2 regions of the Agromyces zhanjiangensis genome follow, and region 1 is predicted to be linked to the other one. Evidence: predicted binding sites of a transcription regulator. Region 1 holds the regulator's gene; the other holds the start of a gene.
The links. Region 1 encodes HrcA, which represses chaperone genes, less so after heat shock. Its sites were predicted from a motif close to TTNGCACTCGNNNNNNNCGAGTGCNAA; they were not measured.
Positions count from the first base shown of each region.

Region 1 (6,024 bases):
TCGACGCCTCGGCCGAGGCGCTGATGACGTGGGGCATCCAGCAGGGCGCCGGCTTCACCGTGGTCGACCCCTCGCCCGGAACGGGCGCGCGGTACACGGGCATCGCGTACGACGAGTCCGGTGCGCCGCTCGCCGAGCAGCCGGCGCCGCGTGTCGAGCAGCGCTTCGGGCCGGACGGCACGCCGTACATCAGCGCCGGCATGACCGCGACGCTTCGGCGGCGCGGCCGGCTTCGCTCGCGCTCGACCCCGGTCCTCGTCGTCTACGTCGTCGACGAGCCGAACCGGATCGGCTTCGCGTACGGCACGACCGGCGACGCCTCGGAGAACGGTGAGGAGTCCTTCATCCTCGAGCACCGCGACGACGACTCGGTGTGGCTCACGATCCGGTCGGCGTTCGAGCCGAACGGCGGCCTGCGGCGAGTGTTCGGACCGCTCGTGCGCCGGCGGCGACGGGAGCTCACGAAGCGGGAGCTCCGGGCGCTGCACCCGGCGTTCCCCGTCTGATGGCGGGACCGCTTCCCATCGCCGATCCGGCGCCCGCCGACGGCCTGCTCCCGGCGAGCGCGACGACGGATGCCGCGACCCGCGCGTTCGGCGTGTACCTGCACGTGCCGTTCTGCCGGGTGCGGTGCGGCTACTGCGACTTCAACACGTACACGTCAGGCGAGTTGCGCGGTGCGCGGCAGGAGGACTTCGCCGACCGGGCCGCGGCCGAGGTCCGGTTCGCGCGCGACGTGCTCGAGGCATCCGGCGCCCCTGATCGCCCGGCGTCGACGGTGTTCTTCGGCGGCGGCACGCCGACCCTGTTGCCGGCCGCCGACCTCGTCCGGATGCTCGGCGCGGTGCGCGACGCGTTCGGCATCGCGGAGGGCGCCGAGGTCACCACCGAGGCGAATCCCGACTCGGTCGACGCCGACGACCTGCGGCGACTCGCCGACGGCGGGTTCACGCGCGTCTCGTTCGGGATGCAGTCGGCCGTGCCGCACGTGCTCGCGGCGCTCGACCGGACGCACGACCCGGCACGGGTCCCACTCGTCGTCGGGTGGGCGCGCGAGGCGGGCCTCGACGTGAGCCTCGACCTGATCTACGGCACGCCGGGGGAGTCGCTCGCCGATTGGCGCGCGAGCCTGGAGGCCGTGCTCGCCGAATGCCCCGACCACGTGAGCGCCTACGCGCTCATCGTCGAGGACGGCACGAAGCTCGCCGGGAGGATCCGCCGCGGGGAGCTCGCCGCGGTCGACGACGACCTCGCGGCCGACATGTACGAGCTGGCCGACGACCTCCTGGCTGAGGCGGGCTACGACTGGTACGAGGTCTCGAACTGGGCGACGGATGCCGCGCACCGGTCGCGACACAACCTCGGGTACTGGCGGGGCGACGACTGGTGGGGCGTGGGGCCCGGCGCGCACAGCCACGTGGGCGGCGTGCGGTGGTGGAACGCGAAGCACCCCGCGGCCTACGCCGAGCGACTGGCCGCGGGCGTCTCGCCCGCGGTCGGCCGCGAGACGCTCGACCAGGCGACCCGCGAGACCGAGCGCGTGCTCCTCGCGACGCGCATCCGCGAGGGCGTTGAGGTCTCGAGCCTTCACGCCGGTGGTCGGCACGCCGTCGCCGGCCTCATCGCGGACGGGCTCGTGGACGCACGAACCGCCCTCGCCGGGAGGCTCACGCTGACCCGACGAGGGCGGTTGCTGGCGGACGCCGTCGTGCGGCGCCTGCTCGAGGACTAGCTGACGAACTTGATGGCGACGGGGTACACGTAGTACTCGCCGTTGTTCGCCTTGATGGCGGCGATGATGCCGAACACGATCGCGGCGACCCAGGCCGCGATCAGCAGGAAGATGCCGATGATCACGAACGTCAGGATCGAGCCCACCACGTAGGCGATGAGCAGCGTGATCTGGAAGTTCAGCGCCGTCGCGGTGTGCTCGCGGATGAACGGGCCCTTGTCCTTCAGGACGAGGTAGCCGATCAGGGCGGGCAGGAAGCCGAACAGGATGCCGCCGATGTGGATCAGCGTGGCCCAGAGCTTCTCGTCGGCCGGGCTGAGCGGCTGGCTCTGCTGGTAGGGCCCGCCACCGGGCGGGGGCGGCGGGGTCGGACCACCGGGCGGCGGCGGCGGCGGGCCGCCGGCGGGCGGCGTGGGAGGCGTGGGAGGTGGTGCGTCGGACATGATGCGTGCTCCTCTGTGATCGCGCCCGGACAGGGGACGTCCACTCATGCTGGCACAGCACGACGCGCCGGTCGAGGGAGGCTCGACCGGCGCGTCGGAGGCTCGTCCGCGACCTACTTGATGAGGCGGATGGCGAAGGGGTAGCGGTAGTGGTTGCCGTCCTTCGCGGTCATGAAGGCGATGATCGAGAAGATCACGCCGAGGATCCACGGGATGTAAGTGAGGAAGCCGAAGAGCGCCCCGAACCCGAACGTGACCACGGTGATGATCGTGGTCAGCACCCAGAGCGCGACAGTGGCGAGCACCAGCGTGATCTGGAAGTTCAGCGCCTCCTTGCCCTCGGTGTTCGTGAACGAGCCACGGTCCTTGAAGACGAGCCAGATGATGAGCGACGGCAGGATGCCGAGGATGCCGCCGAGGTGCGCGAAGGAGCCCCACTGGACGTCCTGCTCGTGCGAGAGCGGGGCGGCGGGAGTCGGCTGCGGGGCCGCGTTCGGATCCTGCGGCGGGAGGTTGGAGTCGGTCATGTCGGGAGCCTTTCGATGTGGGGAACCGCACCGCCCGCGGGCGGGAACGGCGTCGCGGGGTGCGGGACGATGCACACGCTATCGGCGCGGCGGACCGACCGGCAACGGTGTGCGCCCTGAATCTCGCGATATGATTAGCAGTCACGTGGGCGGAGTGCCAAGCACGCGTCGTCCGGGTCCGATCGGTCGAGGGAAGCGAGGGTCATGGTCTCCGAACGCAGTCTCGCGGTCCTGCGCGCGATCGTGCAGGACTACGTCGAGTCGCGCGAGCCGGTCGGCTCGAAGTCGATCGTCGAACGCCACCAGTTCGGTGTCTCCGCCGCGACCATCCGCAACGACATGGCCCTCCTCGAGGAGGAGGAGCTCATCGCGGCGCCGCACACCTCGTCCGGGCGCATCCCCACCGACAAGGGCTACCGGGTGTTCGTCGACCAGCTCGCCGACATCCGCCCGCTCTCGGCGACGCAGCGGCACGCCATCGAGACCTTCCTCGGCGAGTCGAACGACCTCGACGAACTGCTCGGTCGCACGGTGCGCCTCGTCTCGCAGTTGACCCGCCAGCTCGCCGTCGTCCAGTACCCCAGCTTCGCGCGTGCCCGAGTGCGGCACGTCGAGCTCGTCTCGCTCGCCCCGACGCGCGTGCTGTGCATCCTCATCTCCGACAGCGGCCAGGTCGAGCAGCGCCTCGCCGAGCTCGACCAGCCGGCCGACGAGGCGACGCTCGCGCGCCTGCGCGACCGCCTCAACGAGGTGGCCGCCGGCCTGACGATGGCGGATGCCGCGACCGCCCTCTCGGCCGAGACCGAGCACGCCGACCGCGCCCACGCCGAGGTGCTGCACACGCTCGCGGCGACGCTCGCCGACCAGGCCAAGATCACCCGGTCCGACCGGCTCGTGGTCGCCGGCGCGGCGAACCTCGTGCGCACCGAGCAGGACTTCGCCGGGAACATCCTCGGCGTCATGGAGGCCATCGAGGAGCAGGTCGTCATCCTCCGGCTCTTCGGCGAGATGGCCGCCGACGACGGCATCGCCGTGCGCATCGGCCGTGAGAACGCCGCCTTCGGGCTCGGCGACACCTCTGTGGTGTCGACCGCCTTCGCGGTCCCGGGGCGCGACGTGTCGCGGCTCGGCATCGTCGGCCCCACTCGCATGGACTACTCCCAGAGCATGGCCGCCGTCCGCGCGGTCGCCCGCTACCTCTCCCGCACGCTCGGCGAGAGCTGAACCGCACGGGGCCGCCACGCGGCATCCGTCACCGGCAATCGAAAGGAACCCGCCTCACGTGGCCGACCACTACGAGGTCCTCGGCGTCGCACGCGACGCCTCCCCGGACGAGATCAAGAAGGCGTACCGCCGGCTCGCACGCGAGCTCCACCCCGACGTGAACCCGGGCGCCGAGGCGTCCGAGCGGTTCAAGGAGGTCACGCACGCGTACGACGTGCTCTCCGACCCGAAGCAGCGCCAGCAATACGACCTGGGCGGCCAGGGCGGGTTCGGCGGCGGGGGTGCGGGCTTCGGCGGCTTCGGCGACATCTTCGAGACGTTCTTCGGCGCCGGGCAGGCCAGCCGCGGGCCGCGATCGCGCCGCGAGCGCGGCCAGGACGCGCTGATCCGCCTCGAGGTCGGGCTCGACGACGTGATCTTCGGCACGCATCGCGACATCGAGGTCGATACGGCCGTCGTGTGCGAGACCTGCCACGGCTCGTGCTGCAAGCCCGGCACCTCGCCCGTCACGTGCGACATCTGCGGCGGCAGCGGGCACATCCAGCGCGCGGTGCGCTCCCTCCTCGGCAACGTGATGACCTCGAGCCCCTGCGGCTCATGCCGCGGCTACGGCACGATCATCGCGACGCCGTGCGTCACGTGCCAGGGCCAGGGTCGCGTGCGGGCGCGCCGGACCGTGCCCGTCGACGTCCCCGCCGGTGTCGACACCGGTGTGCGACTCCAGATGCCGGGCTCCGGCGAGGCCGGCCCCGCCGGCGGCCCGAACGGCGACCTCTACCTCGAGATCAAGGTGAAGAACCACGAGGTGTTCAGCCGCAACGGCGACGACCTGCTCTGCACGCTCGAGGTGCAGATGACCGACGCCGTGCTCGGCACGTCCACGAAGGTCGCCGCGCTCGACGGCGACGTCGACCTCGAGCTGAAGCCCGGCGTGCAGTCGGGCGAGATCCTCACCGTGAAGGACCGCGGCATCACGCACCTGCGCGGCAGCGGCCGCGGCGACCTCCGGGTCGCCGTGCACGTCGTCACCCCGACCAAGCTCAACCACAAGGAGCGCGAGCTCGTCGAGCAGCTGGCCAAGCAGCGCAAGGCGCAGCCGCCGCAGCTCGGGCACTTCCAGCAGGGGCTCTTCGCGCGCCTGCGCGACCGGTTCCTGGGCTGACGGCGGGGCGGATGCCGCGATGAGCCACCTCTACCTCGACGAGACGCTCGACCTCGGCCCGGTGCGGCCGGGGGACCCGGTCGAGCTCGACGGCGACGAGGCACGGCACGCGGTGACCGTGTCACGGCTGCGCGTCGGCGAGCGGGTCTCGATCGGCGACGGCCGCGGGCGGGTCGTGCACGGCCCGGTGACGGCGGCCGAGCCCCGCCGCCTCGAGATCGAGGTCGAATCGGTCGACGACGAACCCGAGCCGTCGCCGCGGCTCACGCTCGTCCAGGCGCTCGCGAAGGGCGATCGCGACGAGCTCGCCGTGCAGGCGGCCACCGAGCTCGGGGTCGACCGCATCGTGCCGTGGTCCGCGACCCGGTCGGTCTCCCGGTGGGAGGGTGCGAAGGCGGAGAAGGGCCGCGCCCGCTGGGCGAGCATCGTGCGCGAGGCCGTGAAGCAGTCGCTCCGCGCCCGCATCCCCGCGGTCGAGCCGGTCGCGTCGACGCGCGAACTGCCATCGCGGCTCGAGGGCGATCGGATGCTGCTCCTCGTGCCCGGCGCGGAGACGCCGCTCAGCGGCATCCGCCCCGACGGCCGCGACCTCGCGCTCGTCGTCGGCCCGGAGGGCGGCATGGACCCGGCCGAGATCGAGCGGCTCCGGGAGGCCGGCGCCGAGCCGGTCCGCCTCGGAGAGTCGGTGCTCCGCACCTCGACCGCCGGGCCCGCGGCGATCGCCGTGCTCTCGGTCGCGCTCGGGCGGTGGTGACGCATCCGTCGCTACGATGGAGGGATGAGCGGAACGGCTGAACCCACGGTCTTCGAGCGCATCGCGGCCGGTGAGATCCCGGCGAAGATGGTCGCAGAGACCGATCGCGTCATCGCGTTCCACGACATCGCGCCGCAGGCGCCCGTGCACGTGATCGTGACGCCGCGCATCGGCCGGCACCG
Region 1 is NZ_JBEPKB010000002.1:130,312-136,335, forward strand. Features, by position in the region: gene ABME02_RS03790 (DUF1990 domain-containing protein) at 1-506, shown strand, start outside; gene hemW (radical SAM family heme chaperone HemW) at 506-1,732, shown strand; gene ABME02_RS03800 (DUF4870 domain-containing protein) at 1,729-2,175, opposite strand; gene ABME02_RS03805 (DUF4870 domain-containing protein) at 2,289-2,702, opposite strand; gene hrcA (heat-inducible transcriptional repressor HrcA) at 2,907-3,926, shown strand; gene dnaJ (molecular chaperone DnaJ) at 3,985-5,088, shown strand; gene ABME02_RS03820 (16S rRNA (uracil(1498)-N(3))-methyltransferase) at 5,108-5,842, shown strand; gene ABME02_RS03825 (HIT domain-containing protein) at 5,867-6,024, shown strand, end outside.

Region 2 (6,024 bases), on a different contig from region 1:
CCTCGATCGCGGGGAGGCCGGCGGCGAGGGAATCACGGCGGGCGGCGGTCAGTGCGGGATCGTCGTCGAGGAGCGTCGCGGCGAGGTAGTCGTCGACGCGGCGCCAGTTGGCGAGGGTGGAGTCGGCCATGGGGTCAGCCTCGTCGGCGACGCGCAGGTCGTCAACGGGGTGCGCCTCGTCGCCGTCACGTCCGATTCCCGCCACCGATCTCCGCGCCGGCGGGTGCGCAGCGCGCGAGAATCGACGCATGCCCCGCCGCCACGCCACGCTCCGCACGTCGCTCGGCGACCTGCTGGTGGTCGCCGACGCCGACGCCGACGGGCTCGCCGGCCTGTACTTCCCGGGCCACTGGCATCCGCCCGCCGCCGACTCGCTCGGCACCGAGGTCGACGCGCGGGGCGACGAGCTCTTCAGCCGCCTCGGCGCCGAGCTCGACGAGTACCTCGCGGGACGCCGCATCCGCTTCGACCTGCCGCTGGCGCCGACGGGGGACGACTTCCAGCAGGCGGTGTGGGGGATGCTGCGCGAGATCCCGTACGGCTCGACCGTCACCTACGGCGAGCTCGCGCTCCGCCTCGGCGACCGGAACCTCGCCAGGCGCGTCGGCGGGGCCGTCGGGCGGAATCCGATCAGCATCCTCGTGCCGTGCCACCGCGTGGTCGGCGCCGACGGATCGCTCACCGGCTACGCCGGCGGGCTCGAGCGCAAGCGCCGGCTTCTCGAGCTCGAGGGCGCCGAGGTCGTCGCGCAGCGGCGTCTGTTCTGAGGGCGCCGGCGCGGCCGCACAGCCGCGAGTCGCGGTCGTCCTGGCGGGTATGCAGGATGAGCCGGGTGACCCACGGCTCGGCTCGTCCTGCGTATACGTCCCGCCCGGACCCGGTCGGTGCTCATCGATGCTCGTCGTGAGTGGCTTCACACATACGACCCGGCAGGTCGCTCGGATGTGACATCCGGTCACTGGAGCAGTGGCGCGATGAGCGCCGCAGGCACGAAGAAGGGAGGCCGATCCGACCTCCCGCTTCCAGGATATCGCCGACCCCCCGTCTTGCCACAAGGCCCCGGTCAGGGCGCAGAATGGTCCGCCTCGACCGATCGGAGCCCACGTCCGTGACCACTGCCGGAACCCGCACTGCCTTCGACCTGCCCGACCGCCTCGCCGTCAAGGCCGGCCCCGACCTGATCGCGGACGACGATGCGCACTTCGCCCGCATCGCCGAGAGCCTCGACGACGCGATCGCCGACCTCGGCGCGCGCCTCGACCGCGTGCGCCGCGCCCCGGGCCGCTCCGGCCACGCCGCGCTGGAGCGCGACCTCGAGGTGCACCGCCTCGCCGCGCGCCTGAAGACCCTCCGACGATTCAGCCTCGACCTGTGCCTCGGCCGGATCGTGCCCGCGACGGCGGGCGCGGCCGGTGCCGGCGGTGCCGAGCGCGCGGCGCGGTCCGCCGAGCCCGTGTACATCGGACGGCTCGGGCTCACCGACCGCGACGGTCGGCGCCTCCTGGTCGACTGGCGCGCGCCCGCCGCCGAGCCGTACTTCGCGGCGACCCACGCCGACCCGATGGGGGTGGCGAGCCGACGCCGCTACCGCTGGACGCGGGGCCGCGTCACCGACTACTGGGACGAGGTCTTCACGCCCGGCGTATTCGACGCCGACGCCGACGCCGACGCCGACGCCGGAGCCGGAGCTGCCGCCGTCGCCCTCGACGACCAGTCGGCGTTCATCGCGAGCCTCGGCAGCAGCCGGTCGCCGCGCATGCGCGACGTGCTGAGCACCATCCAGTCCGACCAGGACGCGATCATCCGCGCCGGCTCGGCCGGCGCGCTCGTCGTCGACGGCGGTCCGGGGACGGGCAAGACCGTCGTCGCGCTGCATCGCGCCGCCTACCTCCTCTATGAGGACCCGAGGCTCCGCGGTCATCGCGGCGGGCTGCTCGTCGTGGGTCCGCACGAGCCGTACCTCGCCTATGTCGCCGACGTGCTGCCGAGCCTCGGCGAGGAGGGTGTGCAGACCTGCACGCTCCGCGACCTGGTTCCGGATGGCGCCTCCGCCGCCGTCGAGACCGACCCGGTCTCCCTTCGGTTGAAGTCCTCGACTCGGCTCGTCGACGCCGTCGAGCGCGCGGTCCGGTACTACGAGGAGCCGCCGAGCGAGGAGCTGCTGGTCGAGACGCCGTGGTGCGACATCCGCGTCGCCGCGGGCGACTGGGCACTCGCGTTCGATGCCGCCGCTCCGGGCAGCACGCACAACGAGGCGCGCGACGAGGTGTGGGGCGACCTGCTCGACCGCCTCGTCGAGCAGGTCGACGAGCGGGACGCCCCGTCGGCGCAGGTCCGCACCTGGCTCGCCCGCAGCGCCGAGCTGCGGACCGCGTTCCGTCGGGCCTGGCCCGTGCTCGACCCGGCGGGCGTCGTCGCCGACCTGTGGTCGGTTCCCGCCTACCTCCGGTGGTGCGCCCCGTGGCTCGCGTCCGACGAGGTCGACGCGCTGCAGCGTGCCGACGCGCGCGCGTGGACGACGGCCGACCTGCCGTTCCTCGACGCCGCCCGGCTGCGGATCGGCGACCCCGAGGCATCCGCCCGCCGGCGTGCGCGCGAGGCGGCGCTCGCCCGTCGCCGTCAGCGCATGGACGACGTGGTCGACTACCTGATCGGCGCCGACGACAGCGAGCTCGGGCTCATGTCGATGCTGCGGGGTGACGACGCCGCGGTCTCGCTCGTGGACGAGGCCGAATTGCCCGCCCTCGACCGTGACGAGCTCGCCGGCCCGTTCGCCCATGTCATCGTCGACGAGGCCCAGGAGCTGACGGATGCCGAGTGGACGATGCTCCTGCGCCGCTGCCCGTCGCGCAGCCTCACGATCGTGGGCGATCGCGCGCAGGCGCGGCACGGGTTCACCGAGTCGTGGGAGGAGCGGCTCGGGCGTCTCGGCTTCCGCGACGTCGACGTCGCGCCGCTGACGATCAACTACCGCACGCCGACCGAGGTCATGGCGGAGGCGGAGCCCGTGATCCGCTCGGCGATCCCCGACGCGAACGTGCCGACCTCGGTGCGCAGCACCGGCGTGCCGGTGACCCGCGCCCGGGTCTCGGAGCTCGGGTCGATCGTCGACGGATGGCTCGCCGCGAACGCCGACGGGATCGCCGCCGTCATCGGTGAGGCCGGCGCGGTGGCCGCGACCGCGAGGCCCGTGTCCGCGGACGCGCCGTCGCGGGTGCGCTCGCTGACGCCCGAGCTCGCGAAGGGGCTCGAGTTCGACCTCGTCGTGCTCGTCGAGCCCGAGCGGTTCGGCGACGGGATCGAGGGCGCGGTCGACCGGTACGTCGCGATGACGCGTGCGACGCAGCGGCTCGTCATCCTGACCGACGGGGATGCCGTCGCTCTCTCGAGCCGAGGCGGTGCGAATGCAGGATGAGCCGCCTCATGCTCGTGCCGCGGCATCCATGACCCGGCTCATCCTGCGAACGCGGCGCACCCGACCGGATGATCGCCCTCGGCGAACGACGGGTCCAAAGTCTTAGCACTCTCCATGCCGGAGTGCTAATCTCGGATCAAGTTGAGCCAAGGTGACTCAACTCTGGATCTCTTGAGAGGAGACGCTCATGGCAATGAGCTGGGACCCGTTCCGCGACCTCGACCGTCTCGCGGCGAGCATGATCGACTCGAGCCGAGGGCCGCGCATGATGCCGATCGACCTGCACCGCGACGGCGACCACTACGTCCTGTCCGCCGACCTGCCCGGGGTCGACCCCGGCTCGATCGACATCGACGTCGACGGCCAGCTGATGACCATCCGCGCCGAGCGCACGCTGCGCAACGACGAGAACGTCCGGTGGCTCGTGCACGAGCGGCCGAGCGGATCGTTCCTGCGTCAGCTCACCCTCGGCGAGGGCATCGACACCACCGGCATCAGCGCCCACTACGACAACGGCGTACTGAGCGTCATCATCCCGGTCTCCGAGCGCGCCAAGCCGCGCAAGGTCGAGGTGCGCTCCGCGGCGGACGACGTCGTGACGCCCGAGGTCACCTCCAGCGGGAGCTGACGCGGCGCGGCCGGCGAGCTTCGCCGGGCGGGCCGGCGGGCAGGCGGGGCGGATGCTGCGGCGTCCGCCCCGCTGCGGTGCGCGCACGAGTTCGCCGAACCGCGCGCAAGGGGGCAGCGGAGAATCGGTCGAAGCCGTACGATCGGCGTACGCGCGAGCCCGCGCCACCCGACCGCCACCGAATCCCGACCCCGCGACGCCCAGCAGTTCCGCCGAGACGACGCCCCCGATCCCCTCGGAGCATCCCGTTGAGAGCCCCCGCCGATGACGAGCCCATGCCCGACTTCGGCGAGCCCCGGGACGACGCCGACGACGCTCGGGCCGGCGGCCGCCGATCGCGCGCGGACCGGGCCGCCGACGAGGGCGCCGCGGTCGAGCGCGATCGCTGGGCCATGCGCGCGAGCGCGCATCCGGGGCGTCGGCCGCGTCGCCGAGCCGCGGCCATCACGTTCGATCCCGCCGACCACCAGGACCCCGACCGGCGCCGGTACTTCCTGAGCTCGCTGCAGCCGAGCGGCGACTACGAGGCCGTCATCGTCGCGATCACCGACGGCTCGAGCCGCCGGTATTTCAGCTCGCGCGACGGCTCGCACTTCATCGAGGTCGACGAGCTCTCGTTCGAGCAGCGCCGCAAGTCCGGCTCGCGCTCGATGCTCGAGATCGGCGAGCACGAGTTGCGCGAACTCGAGGGCGCGCTCATCTTCGTCCGGCCGCTCGACGGTCGCGACCCGATCGCCGAGGTCGCCGCGGCGAAGCAGGCATCGCTCGAGGCGACGCGTCCGATGGCGATCGTGCCGGTGGCCGCGGCCGAGGCGGTGGCGGCGTCGACGGCGGATGAGGCGACGACGGATGGCGCGACCGACGACGCGACGGCGGATGACGCGTCGACGGCCGACGAGCCGAACGACGACGACGCGGCCCTCGTGCCCGCGCCGAGCGACGAGGAGGCACCGGTCGACGACCCGGTGCCGGCGGCCGAGGGCGACGAGTCGAGCGCCGCACCCGATGCGAGGGCGGATGACGTGACCGACGACGGCGCGGCCGATTCGGCGCTCGCCTGGGCGGACGAGTCGACCGCTCCCGCGGACGAGACCTCCGAACCGCAGGAGCCGGGGCCGCGTCGGTCGACCTTCGAGCCGGTTGCTCCGGGCGCTCCACCGGATCCGGAGTCGAGCGACTCCGCCGAGGCATCCGTCGTGGGGGTGTTCGACCCGATCGAGGCTCCGCCGATCCCTCCGATCGCGCCGGCACCGCGGTACGTGTCCGAGTCCGTCGAATCCGCGGAGCCAGTCGAGTCCATCGAATCCGCGGAGGCGGATCCCGGGCCGCTCCGGGCTCCGGAACCCGAACCGGCACCCGCGCCGGCCGCGGCCCGACGGACCGCACCGCTCTCCACGCTCGACGCGGTGGCGCAGGTCGCGCTCGCGAAGGGCATCGCGTTCGCCGCGCACCGCGGGCAGCTCGACAAGAGCGGTACGCCGTACATCGACCATCCGGGCCGCATCGCCGAGCGATTCGACCCCGTGACCGACCCGATCGCGGCGGCGGCCGCCTGGCTGCACGACGTGCTCGAGGACACGCCGCTCACCTCGCGCGAACTGTTCGAGGCGGGGGTGCTGCTCGAGATCGTGGGCGTCGTCGAGCTCCTGACCCGCCGGCCCGAGGTCTCGCCCGACGAGTACTACGCGCGCATCCGGCGGCATCCGGTCGCGCTTCGCGTCAAGCTCGCCGACATCGACGACAACACCGCGCCGTGGCGGCTGCGCCGGCTCGAGTTCGCCAAGCAGCAGCGCCTCGCCGAGAAGTACCGGCACGCGCGCCGAGCGCTCGGCGTGGACTGAGGGAGCTCCGGGACCTTCGCCCCGTGCGGTGCCCGCCCGCGCGCGAGTAGTGTGTGCTCCGCGTCCGGCCGAGCCGTGAGACAAGAGCGGGAGCACCGGGTTTCAGGCGGCCTTCCCTTCGGGGCTGCGCCAAGCAGAGC
Region 2 is NZ_JBEPKB010000003.1:484,744-490,767, forward strand. Features, by position in the region: gene ABME02_RS08590 (O-methyltransferase) at 1-130, opposite strand, end outside; gene ABME02_RS08595 (methylated-DNA--[protein]-cysteine S-methyltransferase) at 249-767, shown strand; gene helR (RNA polymerase recycling motor ATPase HelR) at 1,109-3,415, shown strand; gene ABME02_RS08605 (Hsp20/alpha crystallin family protein) at 3,603-4,043, shown strand; gene ABME02_RS08610 (prolipoprotein diacylglyceryl transferase) at 4,292-5,884, shown strand.
Region 2: the regulator HrcA is predicted to act here: its motif matches at 3,518-3,544, upstream of ABME02_RS08605 (Hsp20/alpha crystallin family protein).